3 regions of the Rhodococcus sp. MTM3W5.2 genome follow, and region 2 is predicted to be linked to each of the others. Evidence: riboswitches for the same ligand, from Rfam matches in the RefSeq annotation. Region 2 holds a riboswitch; each other region holds the start of a gene.
The links. A riboswitch is a leader RNA that binds a small molecule or an ion and turns the genes downstream of it on or off. The one in region 2 is predicted to bind magnesium.

Region 1: linked by a shared signal. The riboswitch ahead of mgtE (magnesium transporter) and the one ahead of BTZ20_RS15415 (MgtC/SapB family protein) in region 2 are both predicted to bind magnesium.
Region 3: linked by a shared signal. The riboswitch ahead of BTZ20_RS26460 (hypothetical protein) and the one ahead of BTZ20_RS15415 (MgtC/SapB family protein) in region 2 are both predicted to bind magnesium.

What each region holds. Positions count from the first base shown of each region.
Region 1 covers NZ_CP019572.1:1,918,049-1,923,219, reverse strand. Annotated here, with positions in the region: gene pgm (phosphoglucomutase (alpha-D-glucose-1,6-bisphosphate-dependent)) at 1-940, opposite strand, end outside; gene mgtE (magnesium transporter) at 1,054-2,430, opposite strand; M-box (ykoK) riboswitch at 2,783-2,953, opposite strand; gene crcB (fluoride efflux transporter CrcB) at 3,052-3,420, opposite strand; gene crcB (fluoride efflux transporter CrcB) at 3,417-4,160, opposite strand; gene BTZ20_RS08805 (LON peptidase substrate-binding domain-containing protein) at 4,170-4,805, opposite strand; partial or broken gene BTZ20_RS08800 (lipase family protein) at 5,007-5,171, shown strand, end outside.
Region 2 covers NZ_CP019572.1:3,380,613-3,385,783, reverse strand. Annotated here, with positions in the region: gene BTZ20_RS15420 (serine hydrolase domain-containing protein) at 1-846, opposite strand, end outside; M-box (ykoK) riboswitch at 1,019-1,192, shown strand; gene BTZ20_RS15415 (MgtC/SapB family protein) at 1,512-2,273, shown strand; gene BTZ20_RS15410 (hypothetical protein) at 2,444-2,971, shown strand; gene BTZ20_RS15405 (C40 family peptidase) at 3,074-3,604, shown strand; gene glnA (type I glutamate--ammonia ligase) at 3,761-5,171, opposite strand, start outside.
Region 3 covers NZ_CP019572.1:174,653-179,823, forward strand. Annotated here, with positions in the region: gene BTZ20_RS00800 (MFS transporter) at 1-883, opposite strand, end outside; gene BTZ20_RS00805 (hypothetical protein) at 981-1,868, opposite strand; gene BTZ20_RS26460 (hypothetical protein) at 2,076-2,282, opposite strand; M-box (ykoK) riboswitch at 2,584-2,757, opposite strand; M-box (ykoK) riboswitch at 3,005-3,178, shown strand; gene BTZ20_RS27510 (cation-transporting P-type ATPase) at 3,609-4,373, shown strand; gene mgtA (magnesium-translocating P-type ATPase) at 4,331-5,171, shown strand, end outside.

The sequences.
Region 1 (5,171 bases), 1.5 Mb from region 2:
GGGTGACGATGCCGTGTCGATCGGCGTCCGCGTCGTTGCCGGTGGCGATGTCGAACCGGTTCCGCGCGCCGATCAGCGAGGCCATCGCGTCCGGGGACGAACAGTCCATCCTGATCTTGCCGTCGGTGTCGAGGGTCATGAACCGCCACGTCGCATCCACCAGCGGGTTGACCACCGTCAGATCGAGGCGGTGGCGCTCGGCGATCGCACCCCAGTAATCGACGCTGGCACCGCCGAGCGGGTCGGCGCCGATCCGGATGCCGGCATCGCGGACCGCGTCGAGGTCGACCACGTTCGGCAGGTCGTCGAGGTACGTGGCGAGGAAGTCGTAGGGACGGGCCGCGCTCGCCAGTGCCGCGGCGAGCGGGACCCGCTTGACCCCGACCAGTCCGGCCGCGATCAGCTCGTTCGCGCGGGCCTCGATGGCTGCGGTAGCGGTGCTGTCGGCGGGGCCACCGTGTGGCGGGTTGTACTTGAATCCGCCGTCGCGTGGCGGGTTGTGTGAGGGCGTCACCACGATGCCGTCTGCCGGTGCGGCCGTGCCAGAGGCGTTGTGCCGCAGAATCGCATGACTGACCGCCGGGGTCGGGGTGTAGCGGCCCCCGGAATCGATCATCACCACAACGTCATTGGCCGCGAGGACTTCGAGCGCGCTGGTCCAGGCGGGCTCGGAGAGCGCATGGGTGTCGCGGCCGAGGAACAGCGGACCTGTGATCGACCGACGTGCCCGATACTCGGCGATGGCCTGCGTGGTGGCGAGGATGTGCGCCTCGTTGAAGGCGCCGTCCAGGCTGGATCCGCGGTGCCCTGACGTGCCGAACGCGACCCGTTCGTCCGGGTTCTCCTGGTCCGGGATGCGGCTGTAATAGGCCGTCACCAACTGCGCGAGGTCCTCGAGATCCTGCGGCTGGGCGAGCGTTCCTGCTCGATCGTGCGCCACGACGCGCCTCCTCGGTCGGTGATTGTCGGTCAGCACCATTCGATCACGCGAGCACGTTGTATGCGACGGGGGATGGAACCGCAGTGAGGGCGGTTCCATCCCCGTGTCGTGCGTCAGGCGATCAGATCGGCGAGGAACCAGTAGGCGAAACCGAAGTAGATGAACACGCCGACGAGGTCCATGATCGAGGTGATGAGCGGTGCGCTCAGTGTCGCGGGATCGGTGCCGATCTTGCGGGCGAGGAAGGGCAGCAGCGAGCCGAGCACACCGCCGACCACGGTGCAGGTGAGCATGCTCAGGCCGACGATGGCCAGGACCTCACCACCGATGTCACCCTTGGTGAAGTAGGTGAGAACGACCTCGAGGACGGCGATGGAGGCGCCGAGCGCGAGCGCTACGCCTAGCTCGCGACGGATGACGAATCCGATATCGCGCCACCGCAACTGCATCTGCCCCAACGCCATCGACCGAAGGACAAGGGTCGCCGACTGACTGCCGGTATTGCCGCCCATATCGATGATCGGAGCGAGGAAGGCGGCCAGGATGATGACCTCCGCGAGAATGTCTTCTTGCGCCGCAACGAAATTGCTGGTGATCAGACCGAACACGGTCAACAGCCCGAGCCAGAAGACCCGCGTTCCGTAGATGCGGAAGAACGAGGAGTCCTTCAGATCGAGATCCGGACCTCCGATCGCGGACGTTCCGCCGTAGCGGGCCAGCTGGGTCGCATCCTGTTCGCGATCGATGTCCATCGCATCATCGACGGTCACGATGCCGATCATGCGTTCTTCGCCATCGACAACCGGTACAGCGAGCATGTTGTAACGCCGGATGTATTCGGTGGCTTTGTCATCCGGATCATCGCTACGCACGAGAACGGGGTCGGTCTGCATCAGCTCCTCGACCTTGGTGTCCGCGCGGTTGAGCACCAGCTCGCGCAGCGGGATCGTGCCACGGAGGCGACCGTCGCCGTCGATCACGTACACGACATTGATCGTTTCCTTGTCCGGCGCGCTCGTTCGCAACTCCTGCAGCGAGTCGCCGACGGTCATTCCCGCGCTCACCGTCGCATAGGCCGAGGTGGTCACCGATCCCGCCGTGCCCTCGGGGTAGGCCGCCAGCCTCAGCACGTCCTCCCGCTCGGCCTGGGCCAGCAGTGGTATCAGTCGCTCACGGCCATCCGAACTCAGCCGGTTGTACAGGTCGGCGCGCTCATCCGGGGGTAGGTCCCCGATCAACGTCGCAGCAGGTCCCGACGGCGTGGCGGCCAGAACGGCATCCTGCTCGGCATCGAGTAGCTCGACGAACAGGCGCGCCTGCTCCCGGGACGGCAGTGTGAGCAGAAGTGCCGACACCTGCTGGGGAGCGGCATGACGCAGGACTTCCGCGATGTCGGCCGGTGGATACTCCCGGACCAACCGACGGAAGGCGTCCGGGTCCGGATTCTGTAGCAGCATCCGGACGGACACGATGATTTCTTCACGGTTCATGATGACCTCACTCGAATCGGCTGCTGGGTCTCAACAGCCGCGAAAACCGCATGCCGCAACCGGGTTTCGGCAGACGGAAGCCCAAAAGGACCGCCGATCGGCACACAGAGGGTGACCGCCGACGCACGGACAGCGTCGGGGCGAAAGAACGGGAACCCGCGTCAGCCGCCCAGCATGGGCGGCCGTGAACTCAGCGCCGCTGAGACGGCGTGGGAGTAGACGACGGAGGGTGATCGCAAGCCCCGGAACTACTCGGACTCGGACTCATGCCATCACCTCCCGGCGGTCGAGGCGCACGCGGGCGCCGAACGATGCAAGCGCGGGAGAAGGGCCGGACGACAGAGGTCGCGGCTCAGCACCCCTTCTCGACAGAGCTTTGGCACTGCACGGCGTAACCCGCGATGCGGGAGCCACTTGGGCTCAACCCTTCGTCCGGGAGGAGCTGTCCTGACCCGGGGCGTCTCTCGACGTTTGGGGTCAGTGGCCTGTGTCCGTGCAGACGCCTCACCTAGCGAGGTGCATGCGGCGAACAGCTAAACAGACATTCGCCGGCGACGCAAACCTCCCCCTCCATGGAGCCATGAATACGTCTACGCCACAATGCATTCCGCGCGGTTTCGATCACACGAACAAGGCGTGGGCGACGGCGAACCCCAGGGCAGCGGCGGCGATCCCGGCCGCGACGCTGATCACGACGTTGGCCAGCGCGTACAAACGCACCCCGTCCTCGACGAGCCGGACCGTCTCGTAGCCGAAGGTGCTGTACGTGGTCAGCGCACCACAGAATCCGGTGCCAACCAGGGCCATCACGTGACTGCCCGAACCTGTCGCGGCGCCGACAAGCGCACCGAGGATCAGCGATCCGATCACGTTCACGGTGAGGGTCCCCCACGGGAACTCGCTGTCCGTGCGGGAGCCGACGGCGCGGTCGAGCAGGAATCGCGTTGGCGCGCCGACCATTCCGCCGAGGACGACCAGCACCACCGTCACGGCCGGTCCTCGGTGAAGTGCACCCGCTCGACGCCCTCCAGGGTCACGGTGGCCTCGGTGAGCAGTTCACCGATGCCGTCCAGGAACCCGCGGATCCGCTCCTCGGTGTCCACCGCGACCACCAGCAGCGGCAACCCGTCGGCCAGGTCGAGGAGCCGGGTGGTGTGGATGTGCGCGGACGCGCCATACCCCTCGACACCCCGCCACACACTGGCCCCACTCAGCCCGGCGGCACGGGCGCGCTTGACGATCTCCTGGTACTTCGGCTTGTGATGCCAGAGGTCGTCCTGCCCGAGGATGATCGACAGCCGCATCTCCGTGCGTGAGTAAGACATGTCAGATTCCTTTCCCGGCGACGGCACCGGTGACGAGCCGTGCGCCCCACACCCCACAAGAACGGCGGCGAGCGCCGCGATCACCGTCCCGAAGAGATAGCCGAACGCGATCGGATAGTTGCCGGACGCGAGCAGCCCCCGGACCTCGACCGCATAGGTCGAGAACGTGGTGAAGCCGCCGAGCACCCCGACCCCGAGGAACGGCCGGAGCAACCGGTGCGCCGTCCAGACCTCGGTGATGAGCACCATGAGGATGCCGATCAGCAGGCAACCGATCACGTTGGTGATCAGCGTCGCCCACGGGATCTCCCTGGTCGGCATCGCGTGCGCGATGCCATATCTCGCCAGCGCACCGATCCCGCCGCCGAGCGCGACCACCGCGAGTAGCGATCCCTCCCCGCGCATGTCGATCACCTACTCCGACAGCCTGAACCGCACCGCGGCGATCACGTCGCCGAGGGCCTCGGCCAGGACCGTCAGACGTTCGCGCGGCCCGGGCGCCGACAGCAACCTCAGCCGATCCACCGCGACGAGCGGGAGGGTTGCCGCGAGGGCGTAGACGCGGTCGCCCATCTCACCCGGCAACTCGTCCAACCTGGGAAACCCCGGCACGGGGATGCCGCGGACCGCGGCGGACCGGCTCAGCAGCCCACCGAGTTCGTCCACCAGCGCGCCGACCTCGTCGATCGAGTCCGACCTGTAGTCCGTGCCCTCGTCGGGCCACGGTTCCACGTCCGCCCGCGGGTAGGGGTTGTCCGGCAGCCAGCGCCGCACCCGGATCCGGCCCTCGCCCACGCAGCCGAGCAGCAGTCGCCCGCCCGGCACCCGCTCGTAATCGACGATCCGCGCCACGGTCCCGATGTCGGTTCGCTCGTCGCCACCACCCACCTCGTGGCCGCGGGTGATGAGGACCACGCCGAATCGCCGCAGGTCCGGGGACGAGGTCAGGTCTTCGACCATCTCCAGGTAGCGCGGCTCGAACACCTGTAACGGCAGCAGTTCACCGGGCAGCAGCACGGACCCGAGCGGGAACATCGGCAGAGCATCCACGGTCACAGCATGCCCTCGATCCGGGTGTCGCGCCGATAACCGCGAAAGACCGCGCCGATCTTCGCTAGTGTGAGCTACGTCATGGTGCGGAAGTACTTGACGAACGGCGGTGAGCCACATGGTGCGGAGTGCGTCACTCCGGCACGAGGCCGCGCCCTGGGGCGCGAGTTCGGTATCCCCCACCCTTCATCGGAGGATTCGATGAGAGTCACACTCAGAGATTCCGCTACGGCCATCCTTGCGGCACTCGCGCTGGCCTTCTCGCCTGCGATCACCGCGCCGACCGCGGCCGCACAGGCCCAGCCGCTGATGCCCGCGCCCGACCCCGACCCGTTCTACTGGGCGCCACCGGATCTCGCCGCAAGG
Region 2 (5,171 bases):
GGGAACAACCTTCCCGTCGAGCAGGGCGAGCCAGAACTTGTTGAGGTCGCGGCCGGTGGAGACCAGGGCACCCGCCGACCACGGGACCGAGGGTTCGATCATCGAGACGTCGGTGACGACGCCGTCGACGTCCTGGTATCCGGAGGGGTGCGGGCCCCGGATCGCGCGCTCGCCGGGGCCGGGTAGGTAGGTGTCCTCGAGGCCCTGCGGGCCGAGGATGCGGGTGGTGAGCTCGTCGGTGTAACTGTGCCGGGTCACCGCCTCGATCAGCATGCCCAGAACGATGTAGTTGGTGTTGGTGTAGAGGAATCGGGATCCCGGCGGGAACTGTGCCGGTTTGGCCATCGCGATCGCCACCGCCTGGGCCGGGGTGATCGTGCGGTTCTCGTTCGCGGCGACCAGTTCGTCCGCCCCCGGCTCGCCCGCGAACTCGGGCAGCCCGCTGCGATGCTGCATGAGCTGCCGGACCGTGATCGCCGTGCCGTCCCCGCCCGGGCCTGCGATCACGCCGGGCAGGTAGCCCTCGATGGCACGGTCCAGATCGATCTTTCCCTCTGCGACGAGTTGCATGATGATCGCGGACGTGAAGGTCTTGGTGATGCTGCCCACTCGGACTCGACTGTTGTCGGCGATCTCGGCGCCGGTCGCGCGGTCGCCGAGACCGCTCGTCAGGACCGTGGTGGTGCGGTTGGCGCTCACGGTCGTCACGGCGCCGACGACCCCCGCGCTCGTCAAGCCGTCGAGGTCGTTCTGCAGGGTGCGGGTGCGCTCGAAATCCACACAGCCGCTGAGCAGTAGGGCGATCGCGGCGATGGCGGTTGTCAGCACCGGCTTCTGGTGTCGCATGTCGATGACCGTACGGACGGGGCCGATCGGTGTCATCGGGGTTGCCCCTGATCTGTGCCCTGATATTCGGTCGGGGGAGTGGCCGCGGTGACCGGATCGGCGGTCGGCGTCGTCGGCGCGCGGCGTTGCGGGCGGGTTGCCCCGCCCATGCATCGCGCCTACGGTGGAAAACGCAGCACCTCGTTAGGCGAGGCTCCTGCACGAACACAGGCCACTGATCTGACGACGTCGAGAGACGCCCAAGGTTAGGACAGATCTCCCCGGATTAAGGGGTGATCCGAAGTGGCTTCTCGGAGTGATCCGGGATACGTCGTGCAGTGTCAAAGCCCTTACGTGGAGGTGTCATGTCGACGGAATCCATATCGCTGGAGGTGGATTCGGCCTCGTGTGCTCGCAGGTTCCACCCGCGACGGTGTCCAACCGTTCGCATCAGCTAGACGCACGAGGAGGTGACCACCGTGGACGACCCGCCCAGTGGAGTTCTGACGCAACATGATTCGGCCGACGGTGGTCGCTCGGGCGACTAGCCCCGCCCACTTCGGTCATTCCCCTCGCGACCTCGGCGTCGCGTTTGAGCCCGCGGCATGCGATGTCGCGGAGCAAACCCGTGCTGCGCGCCACCTGCGGTCGGCCGCCGATTCGGCACGTGGAACTAGGAGTTTGTGATGGATACGACGGTGATCATCCTGCGCGTCGTGCTCGGCCTCACGCTGGGCGCTGCGGTCGGGATCGAGCGACAGTGGCGGTCCAGGCTGGCCGGGCTCCGGACCAACGCATTGGTCAGTCTGGGGGCGACACTCTTCGTGATCCTGGGGGCCTACAGCTTCGACGGTCCGGGGGCGGACCCGACCCGCGTTGCCGCACAGATCGTTTCGGGCATCGGCTTCCTCGGGGCGGGGGTGATCATGAAGCAGGGCGCCTCGATCACCGGGCTTAACACGGCGGCAACGCTGTGGGCGACGGCTGCGATCGGTGCGCTGGCGGGCGGCGGGATGTACTGGGCCGCGGTGATCGGCACCGTGGCGATCATGACGGCGAACACGCTGTTGCGCCCGCTCGGGCGGTTGATGGATCACCAACCGGCCACCAAGGGGCGTGAGTTGCCTGCGGCGGAATACGTCTTCGAGGTCACGTGCCGCGACGACGCCGAGGCCCACGTGCGCGGGCTCGCCGTGCAGGCGGTCTCGCGCCCGGAGTTCCGGCTGCGATCCGTGCGCTCGTTCGATCTGCCCGAGACCGGCGAGGTGACGGTGATGGCGGAGCTGACGGCCGACGAACGGGACGACCGGTTGCTCGAGAGCGCGGTCAGCCGGCTCAGCATGGAGCCGCTGGTGACGCACGTGCGCTGGTCGGTGGAGACCGACTCTCGCTGCGCTCGGCCCGCCGCCGAGTGTGCAGCTGCCGTCGCCCGCCCTCGGCCGACGTGACGGTAGGTGCACACTCGGCGAAACGCCGCTGGAACTCGGACGATTGTCCATGTATCGGCGCCTGTTGGGGCCGGGGAATTGCGGCGTTTCGCTCACCCCCGCCGCGACCGGAAGTTACAGTCAGTCCTGGCTCGTCCTTCGTCTGCAAGGTGAGGATCGACATGAAACTGATGACCCGAACGTCAGTATCGGCCCTGTTCGCCGCGGCGGTGATTGCCGGAGCGGGAACCGCGCAGGCCGGCCCGATCGCCCCTGACGAGGGCCCGCCGCGACCTGTTGTCCCGGGGGTGCACCTGGTCGACCAGAACCAGAAACAGGCGGCGCTGGAGAACATGCTCAACGAGCTCAATCTCGGCTGGGCCAATGGCGGCGCGGCCGGAACGGCGATCGGCGCGGCCATCGGGCTCGGTGTTGGATGCCTCTCGATGTTCCCAGGCAGTCTCGCCGGCTGCATGATCGGGCTGCCGACCGGTGCCGTCACCGGCGCGCTCATCGGCATCGCCAATGGAAACCCCAAGGCGCAGAAGGCGATCGAGGACTACGTCAACACCCCTAGCGCGGGTGTCGCGCTCGCACCGGGACCCGGTGCGAGCGCTTCGGCGCGTACCAGACCGGGGAGTCGGTACGGATTCCGGCCGGGTAACCGACACATCACGCCAGGTACCCAAACATCACTAAACGGGTACCCATGCGGGTAGTTCTCCCGATGTCTCGATTAGATAACGAAGGGACTCTGGGTTCCGCCAGTAGATCGAGCCACACGAGGTATCGGTCAGCGGAACACCCGGAGGACCTCTCGCATGAGCAAGCACCGCCTGCAGAAGAACAACCGAATCGCCCGTGGTCTGTTGCTGGGGGCGATCACCGCGGGCGCGGTGATGATCCCCGTCGCCCCGGCGATGGCGCAGCCGCTGAGCATCCCGGGGGTGGGAAACTTCGAGATCCCCGGCCTGCCGCCGATGGGCGCGATCACCCCGGACGCCGTGGTCACGCACGGACAGCGCGCACTCGACGCCGCGCAGACCAAGATCGGCGCGCCCTACGTGTGGGGCGCGACCGGCCCCGACACCTTCGACTGCTCGGGTCTGGTCCAGTGGGCGTACCGGCAGGCGGGCGTGTCCGTGCCGCGGACCACCTATGACCAGATCAACGGCGGAACGCCGGTCGGCAAGGGTGACCTGCAGCCGGGCGACGTCGTGCTGTTCTACGGCACCGAGCACGTCGGCCTGTACGCAGGCGGCGGCATGGTCGTGCACGCGCCGACCCCAGGCCAGTCGGTCAAGCGGGCACCGCTCGACTCGATGCCCTTCACCGCCGCCCGGCGGTACTGACCCCTCAGGACAACGACGCCCCGACCAGAACTGGTCGGGGCGTCGTTGTGTGTTCAGTTGTTCAGCAGTTCGAACGACTCAGACGTCGCGTCGGCGGAGCCGACTTACACGTCGCGTCGGCGGAGCCGACTTACACGTCGCGTCGGCGGAGCCGACTTACACGTCGTAGTACAGCTGGAACTCGTACGGGTGCGGCCGCAGGTTGACCGGGGCGATCTCCTGCTCGCGCTTGATCGAGATCCAGGTCTCGATCAGGTCGGTCGTGAACACGCCACCCTCGGTGAGGTACTCGTGATCGGCCTCGAGGCGGTCGATGACCGTCGCCAGGCTGGTGGGGGCCTGCGGGATGTTGCGGGCCTCCTCCGGCGGGAGCTCGTAGAGGTCCTTGTCGACCGGCGCCATCGGCTCGATCTTGTTCTTGATGCCGTCCAGGCCGGCCATCATCTGCGCGGCGAAGTTCAGGTACGGGTTACCCGAGGAGTCCGGCGCACGGAACTCGAGGCGCTTGGCCTTCGGGTTGTTGCCGGTGATCGGGATACGCACGGCCGCGGAGCGGTTGCGCTGGCTGTACACCAGGTTGATGGGGGCTTCGTAGCCCGGCACCAGACGGTGGTACGAGTTGATGGTGGGGTTGGTGAAGGCCAGCAGCGACGGGGCGTGGTGCAGGATGCCGCCGATGTAGTGGCGCGCCATGTCGGACAGGCCCGCGTAGCCGGACTCGTCGTGGAACAGCGGCTTGCCGTCCTTCCACAGCGACTGGTGCACGTGCATGCCCGAGCCGTTGTCGCCGAAGAGCGGCTTCGGCATGAATGTGGCCGACTTGCCGTGCTGCCAGGCGGTGTTCTTCACGATGTACTTGAACAGCTGCAGGTCATCCGCGGCCGCGAGCAGCGTGTTGAACTTGTAGTTGATCTCCTGCTGGCCGCCGGTACCCACCTCGTGGTGGCCGCGCTCGAGCTCGAAGCCCGCGTTCTGCAGGTTGGTGGAGATCTCGTCGCGCAGGTCGACGTAGTGGTCGTACGGCGCGACGGGGAAGTAGCCACCCTTCGCGCGGACCTTGTAGCCGAGGTTCGGGCTGCCGTCGGCGTTGACCTCGTTGCCGGTGTTCCAGGAACCCGAGACGGAGTCGACCTCGTAGAAGGCGCCGTTCATGCCGGAGTCGTAGCGAACCGAGTCGAAGATGTAGAACTCGGCCTCGGCGCCGAAGAACGCGGTGTCCGCGATGCCGGTGCTGACCAAGTACTCCTCGGCCTTGCGCGCGACGTTGCGCGGGTCGCGGCTGTAGGACTCACGGGTGAACGGGTCGTGCACGAAGAAGTTGATGTTCAGCGTCTTGGCGGCGCGGAACGGGTCGATCTGGGCGGTGCTGACGTCGGGCAGGAGCATCATGTCCGACTCGTGGATCGACTGGAAGCCGCGGACGGACGAACCGTCGAACGCGAGTCCGTCCTCGAAGACGTCCTTGTTGAATGCGGACGCGGGGATCGAGAAGTGCTGCTGAACGCCCGGCAGGTCGCTGAACCGGATGTCGACGTACTCGATCTTTTCGTCGGCTATGTAGTTGATG
Region 3 (5,171 bases), 2.5 Mb from region 2:
TCAGGGTGGCACCGCCGGCCAACATCACCGGCCGGGCGCCGAGGCGGTCGAGGAATCGCGGTAGCGACAACGCGACGAGCATCGTGCCGAACCCATTGGCAGACAGGAGCATTGCCACTCCCGACTGGGTACCGCCGAGCGTGTCACGGACGTAGTTGACGGTGTTGACCATGATCACCGAACCCGCGGCGGCAACCACCAGGTTCAGGCCGAGTAGACCGCGTAGCCGCGGCGTGGCGGCGAAGATCCGCATGCCCACCGCGATCCGGTCCCGGAAGGTGTCCGCCGTGGCGGAACGGGCATTCGGGATGCGGGTCGCAATCACCAGGACGGCCGATACCGCGAATCCGATTGCGGTGCCGACGAACAACCAGTGGAAGCTGATGAGGGTCAGGACCGCGGCGGCCAGCATCGGGCTCAGCAGGGTCTCCATCGTCGCGGCGAGCTGCGCGGCCGAGAGCGCTCGGGTGTACTCGCGCTCGTCCGGCAGGATGTCGGGGATGATCGCCTGGTAGGTGGGGGTGTACGCGGCCGAGGCGGTTTGCAGCACCGGGATCAGCACGTAGATCTGCCAGATCTGGTCGATGAACGGCAGTGCCAGCACGACGGCGGCGCGAACAAGGTTGAGCCCGACCAGGAAGCGCCGGCGGGGAAAGCGGTCGGCGTAGGCGGCGACTATCGGCGCGACCGTGACGTACACAAACATCTTGATTGTCAGCGCGGTGCCCAGCACGGCGGCCGCGTCGGCACCGGCGAGCTCATAGGAGAGCAGTCCCAGTGCGACGGTGGTCAAACCGGTACCGAACAGTGACGACACCTGGGCGATGAACAGTCGCAGGTAGTCGCGGTTGGTGAACAGAGACGTGATCAACGGCTTTCGCATCGCGAACACTTTCTTCGAATGTCTGAAATGGGCGGGGTGGGTCACGGGTTCGTCGACAACTGCAGGTGCACATGGGTCCTCCTCCGGGGATGGTGCTTCAGTGCTGGTGGGCGGTGGCCACGAGGGTGAACGCCGCGGTGCGGACGGTGTCGCCGTGCTTGAAATCGAGGAAGAGTCGGTAGGTACCGGGGCCGGGTACCGCGGTGTGGAAGGTGATGTCGGGGCCGGAAGCAGTGACCCCATCGCCGGGTACGCCGTTCGGGTGAACGTGGATGTAGGCCAGGTCACCGGCCCGGAGCACCACCAGGTGGCCAAAGGCGGCCAGGTAGGGCTGCAGATCGGTGACCGGCCGGCCGTCCTTGCGCACGGTGAGTGTCAGCAGTTCGCCGTCTCCGGGAGCGAGATTTCCGTCGAGGATGACCTCGTAGCCGTCGACGACCGCGGTGCGAGTCTCGCTCGGGGTCGGTCGCGGATCGTAGGCGCCCGCGACGGCGAGATCCGCGCCCAGCGTGATCGTCCGCCCGAGCAGCGTGGGCGAGATGTCGGTGAACACGCGGTAGGACCCCGCCTCCGGCAGGTTCAGTCGAACCGACCAGGTGCCGTCGGCCGCGAGTTCGGGGTGCACGTGCCAGAACCCGGTCAGCTCGCGCTGCACCACGATCAGGTGCAGGTCACGGTCGTGGATCGGGGTGTAGCCGGTGACCGGTCGGCCGTCCGGGCCGAGGACGCGGAACCGGAAGTCGACGTCGCCCCGGCCGACGATGGTCTCGGCGAGGTCGAGTGTGTATCCGTCCTGCGTGATCTGGAGACCTCCGGGCGCGCTCGCGCCGTGACCGTGGTGGTCGGCCGGGGTGTGGTGTGCGTGGGCGGTGTGGTCGCGCACACCGTGGCCTGCGTGCGCCGGGGCCGCCGGATGCCCATGGTGGTGGTGAGCAGTGTGATCGGCGTGCGCAGCCTGGTGGTCGCCGTGCGTGTTGGTGCTCATGTCTCGGCCTCTCGTCGTGTGGTGTTCCCGCCGACCAAGTTAGTACCCCCGGGGGTATGCGCAAGGAGGCAAAGTATGGCGCGGGTCACGCGGGAAGCCCTGCTGGATCGCGGATCGGAGCCGGCCGGACGGGGTCAGCCCGCTTGGCGGCCAACTCCGCTCCGCCCTGAATCGGGGCGGAGGAGCCTTCGGGCGCGATCGGCAGTGTCACCAGCTACGCGCCTCGCCCGGGTGCGGGTGCCCGCCCATCGAGGCGGTGATCACCGCGACCGGCGTTCGCGACGCGTACAGGTTGGCGCGTTCCTGCGGGGTCAGATTGCGGTGCCCCCACAGCCGGTTCGCCGCGCGTCGAATCGTGTGCAGCGCCACGGACTCGCGTGCCGACGAAATAGGTTGCGTGATAACAAAAGCCACGGTCTTCTCCTGTCGGAGGAGCCGGTCCCATGGCAGAGACGATGCAGATCCGTCGAGTTGACGCCGCGCCGGAACTCAGCCGAGGCACTGGAGTGCTCACGACGAGGCCGGGATCGGGCTACCGAGGCGTCAGGTCGCAGAATGCTGATGCTGCGCCGGGGCCGGTTCGGAACGAAATGAAAGTCGTATACGGATACGGACTATCGCTGATACTCACTCGTTCCTCACCTCCTCGCAGACAAGACGCACGCGGGCGTCGACTCACACACGGGGAGGGCGCCAGGACGGCAAATGTCCTGGTCGGGCACCCCTCTCGTCAGAGCTTCGGCACTGCACGACGTGTCTCGAGGGGATCGAGAAGCCACTTTGGATAGACCCTTAATCCGGGAATACCTGTCCTAACCTTGGGCGTCTGTCGACGTCGTCAGATCAGTGGCCTGTGTTCATGCAGGAGCCTCGCCTAGCGAGGTGCTTACGCCGACCATGGTGCCGACACCCGCGATATATGTCAAACCGCAAGCGCGGTGGCGCATCAAGATCATTCCAACGACAGAAAAGGTTGCTGCGAAATGTTTTTCGCTGACAAGATGCCTGATTGTGCAGTTACACAACCAGTTTAGATCACTTGCTCGGCTTGACACCGTGACGCCGGTGCATCGCGGAGGTCGGTGATCAGTGGATGCAGGTTGACATCCGGCCGACCGCAATGGTTGCCTGTCGGCGCAGCACCTCGTTAGGTGAGGCGTCTGCACGAACACAGGCCACTGATCTCACGACGTCGAGAGACGCCCAAGGTCAGGACAGGTCTCCCCGGCTTAAGGGGTGACCCAAAGTGGCTTCCCACAGTGGTGTGGGACACGTCGTGCAGTGCCAAAACTCGTACGTGGGGGTGTCGAATTCGGCAGGGCGACTCGTTCGTGTCGGTATTCACACGCGGTCGCGTCGCGGCCTCGATCCTGCCCTTCTGTGCTGTGGACACACCGTCGCGGAGCTTCGTCCCCCTGGACGTGCCCGCATTCGAACCCGGGAGGTGACCACCGTGGACGAACCGCCGAGTCGATATCCGGCCTCGCCTGGATTCCTCACCGCCGGTGTCCATCGCGCCCGCTAGTCGCGGACACCGTCGGACCCTTCGCGCGCGGCAACTCGCCGCGATCATTCTCGCGACAGTCACAGTCGCAGAGCTTATTTCGTCGTGCCCGGACATTAGCGAGTTCGTGTGCGACCGAGAGATCTGTCATGTCGAAAACAAGTGTCGCGGCACCCCCGGGGCGTCCGGGCAAGGCCGCCAAACGAAATAGTCAGTCTGTTCTCCCAGACCGTCAGATGGCGGAGCTCGCCGGATTCACCCGGCTGCGTCACCCGGGCGTCTACGCCGAACTGCACACCACTCCAAAGGGATTGAGATCAGACCAGATCGACCCGCTGCGCCGCAGGCACGGCAGCAACGAGGTCCGCCATGACCGACCGGCACCCGCAATTGTGCAGTTCCTCGCCACCTTCAAGAATCCGTTCATCTTGATCCTGCTGTTCATCGGCGTGATCATGTACATCACCGAGGTCTATCTGGCCGACCCAGAAGAGGGTCCCGACTACATGGGGATCAGCACGGTCGGCGTGATGATCCTGATCAGCGTCTCGTTGCGGTTCTGGCAGGAGTACCGGTCGGGACGGGCCTCGGAGGCGCTCAAGGCGATGGTGAGCACCACGGTCTCGACCACTCGCCAGATGGGCGACACTGTGGTGACCGCCGAGCTCCCCATCGAGCAGTTGGTGCCCGGAGACGTCGTCCAGCTCGCTGCCGGCGACATGATCCCCGCGGACATGCGGGTCGTGCGCGCCAAGGACCTGCAGGTCAACCAGGCGATGCTCACCGGCGAGTCGATGTCAGCGGAGAAGACGGGCGATCCGGTCGCCGGCCTCGAACCCGATCGGATCCTCGAGGCCGGGAACCTCGCGTTCATGGGCACCTCGGTGGTGTCCGGATCGGGGACCGCCGTCGTGATCCACACCGGGGACGACACCTACTTCGGTGCGATGACCGAGGGTTGGGTACGTCTCGTCCCGAGACCAGCTTCGACATCGGGGTGAAGAAGGTCAGCTTCTTGTTGATCCGCTTCATGGTCATCATGGTGCCTGCGGTGTTCATCATCAACGGACTCACCAAGGACTGGAGCCAGGCGCTGCTGTTCGGCGTCGCGACCGCGGTCGGGCTGACGCCGGAGATGCTTCCGCTGATCGTCACCGCCAATCTTGCCAAGGGCGCGCTGTACATGTCCCGGCACAAGGTGATCATCAAGCAGCTCAATGCTATTCAGAACTTCGGTGCGATGGACGTGCTGTGCACGGACAAGACGGGAACACTCACCGAGGACCGAATCGTGCTGGAGGAGCACCTGGACACGGCCGGCAGGCTCAGTACCGACACGCTGCGTCTGGCCACGATGAACTCGGTGTTCCAGACCGGGCTGCGCAACCTCCTCGATGGCGCCGTCGTCGAGGCCGCGGGCCCGGACCTGGTCGAGCGGATCCGCCGCGAGCACGGCCTGGTCGACGAGATCCCTTTCGACTTCGCTCGCCGGCGGATGTCCGTGGTCGTCAACGACGGCGACGCCGACCTGATCATCATGAAGGGCGCCGTCGAGGAGGTGCTCTCCGTGTGCACCTCGGTCGAGATGAACGGCGTAACCCGCCAGCTGACGCCGGGCCTGCTCTCGGCCCTCGACCGGCTCGTCGCCGAGCAGAACGGGCTCGGCAAGCGGGTCCTGGCTCTCGCCACCCGGCGTCTGCCGGCTGCCCCGGGCGGTACCGGGCGCGACTACTCGACGGCGGACGAGACCGAGATGACGATCGTCGGTTTCCTGACGTTCCTCGACCCGCCGAAGGAGT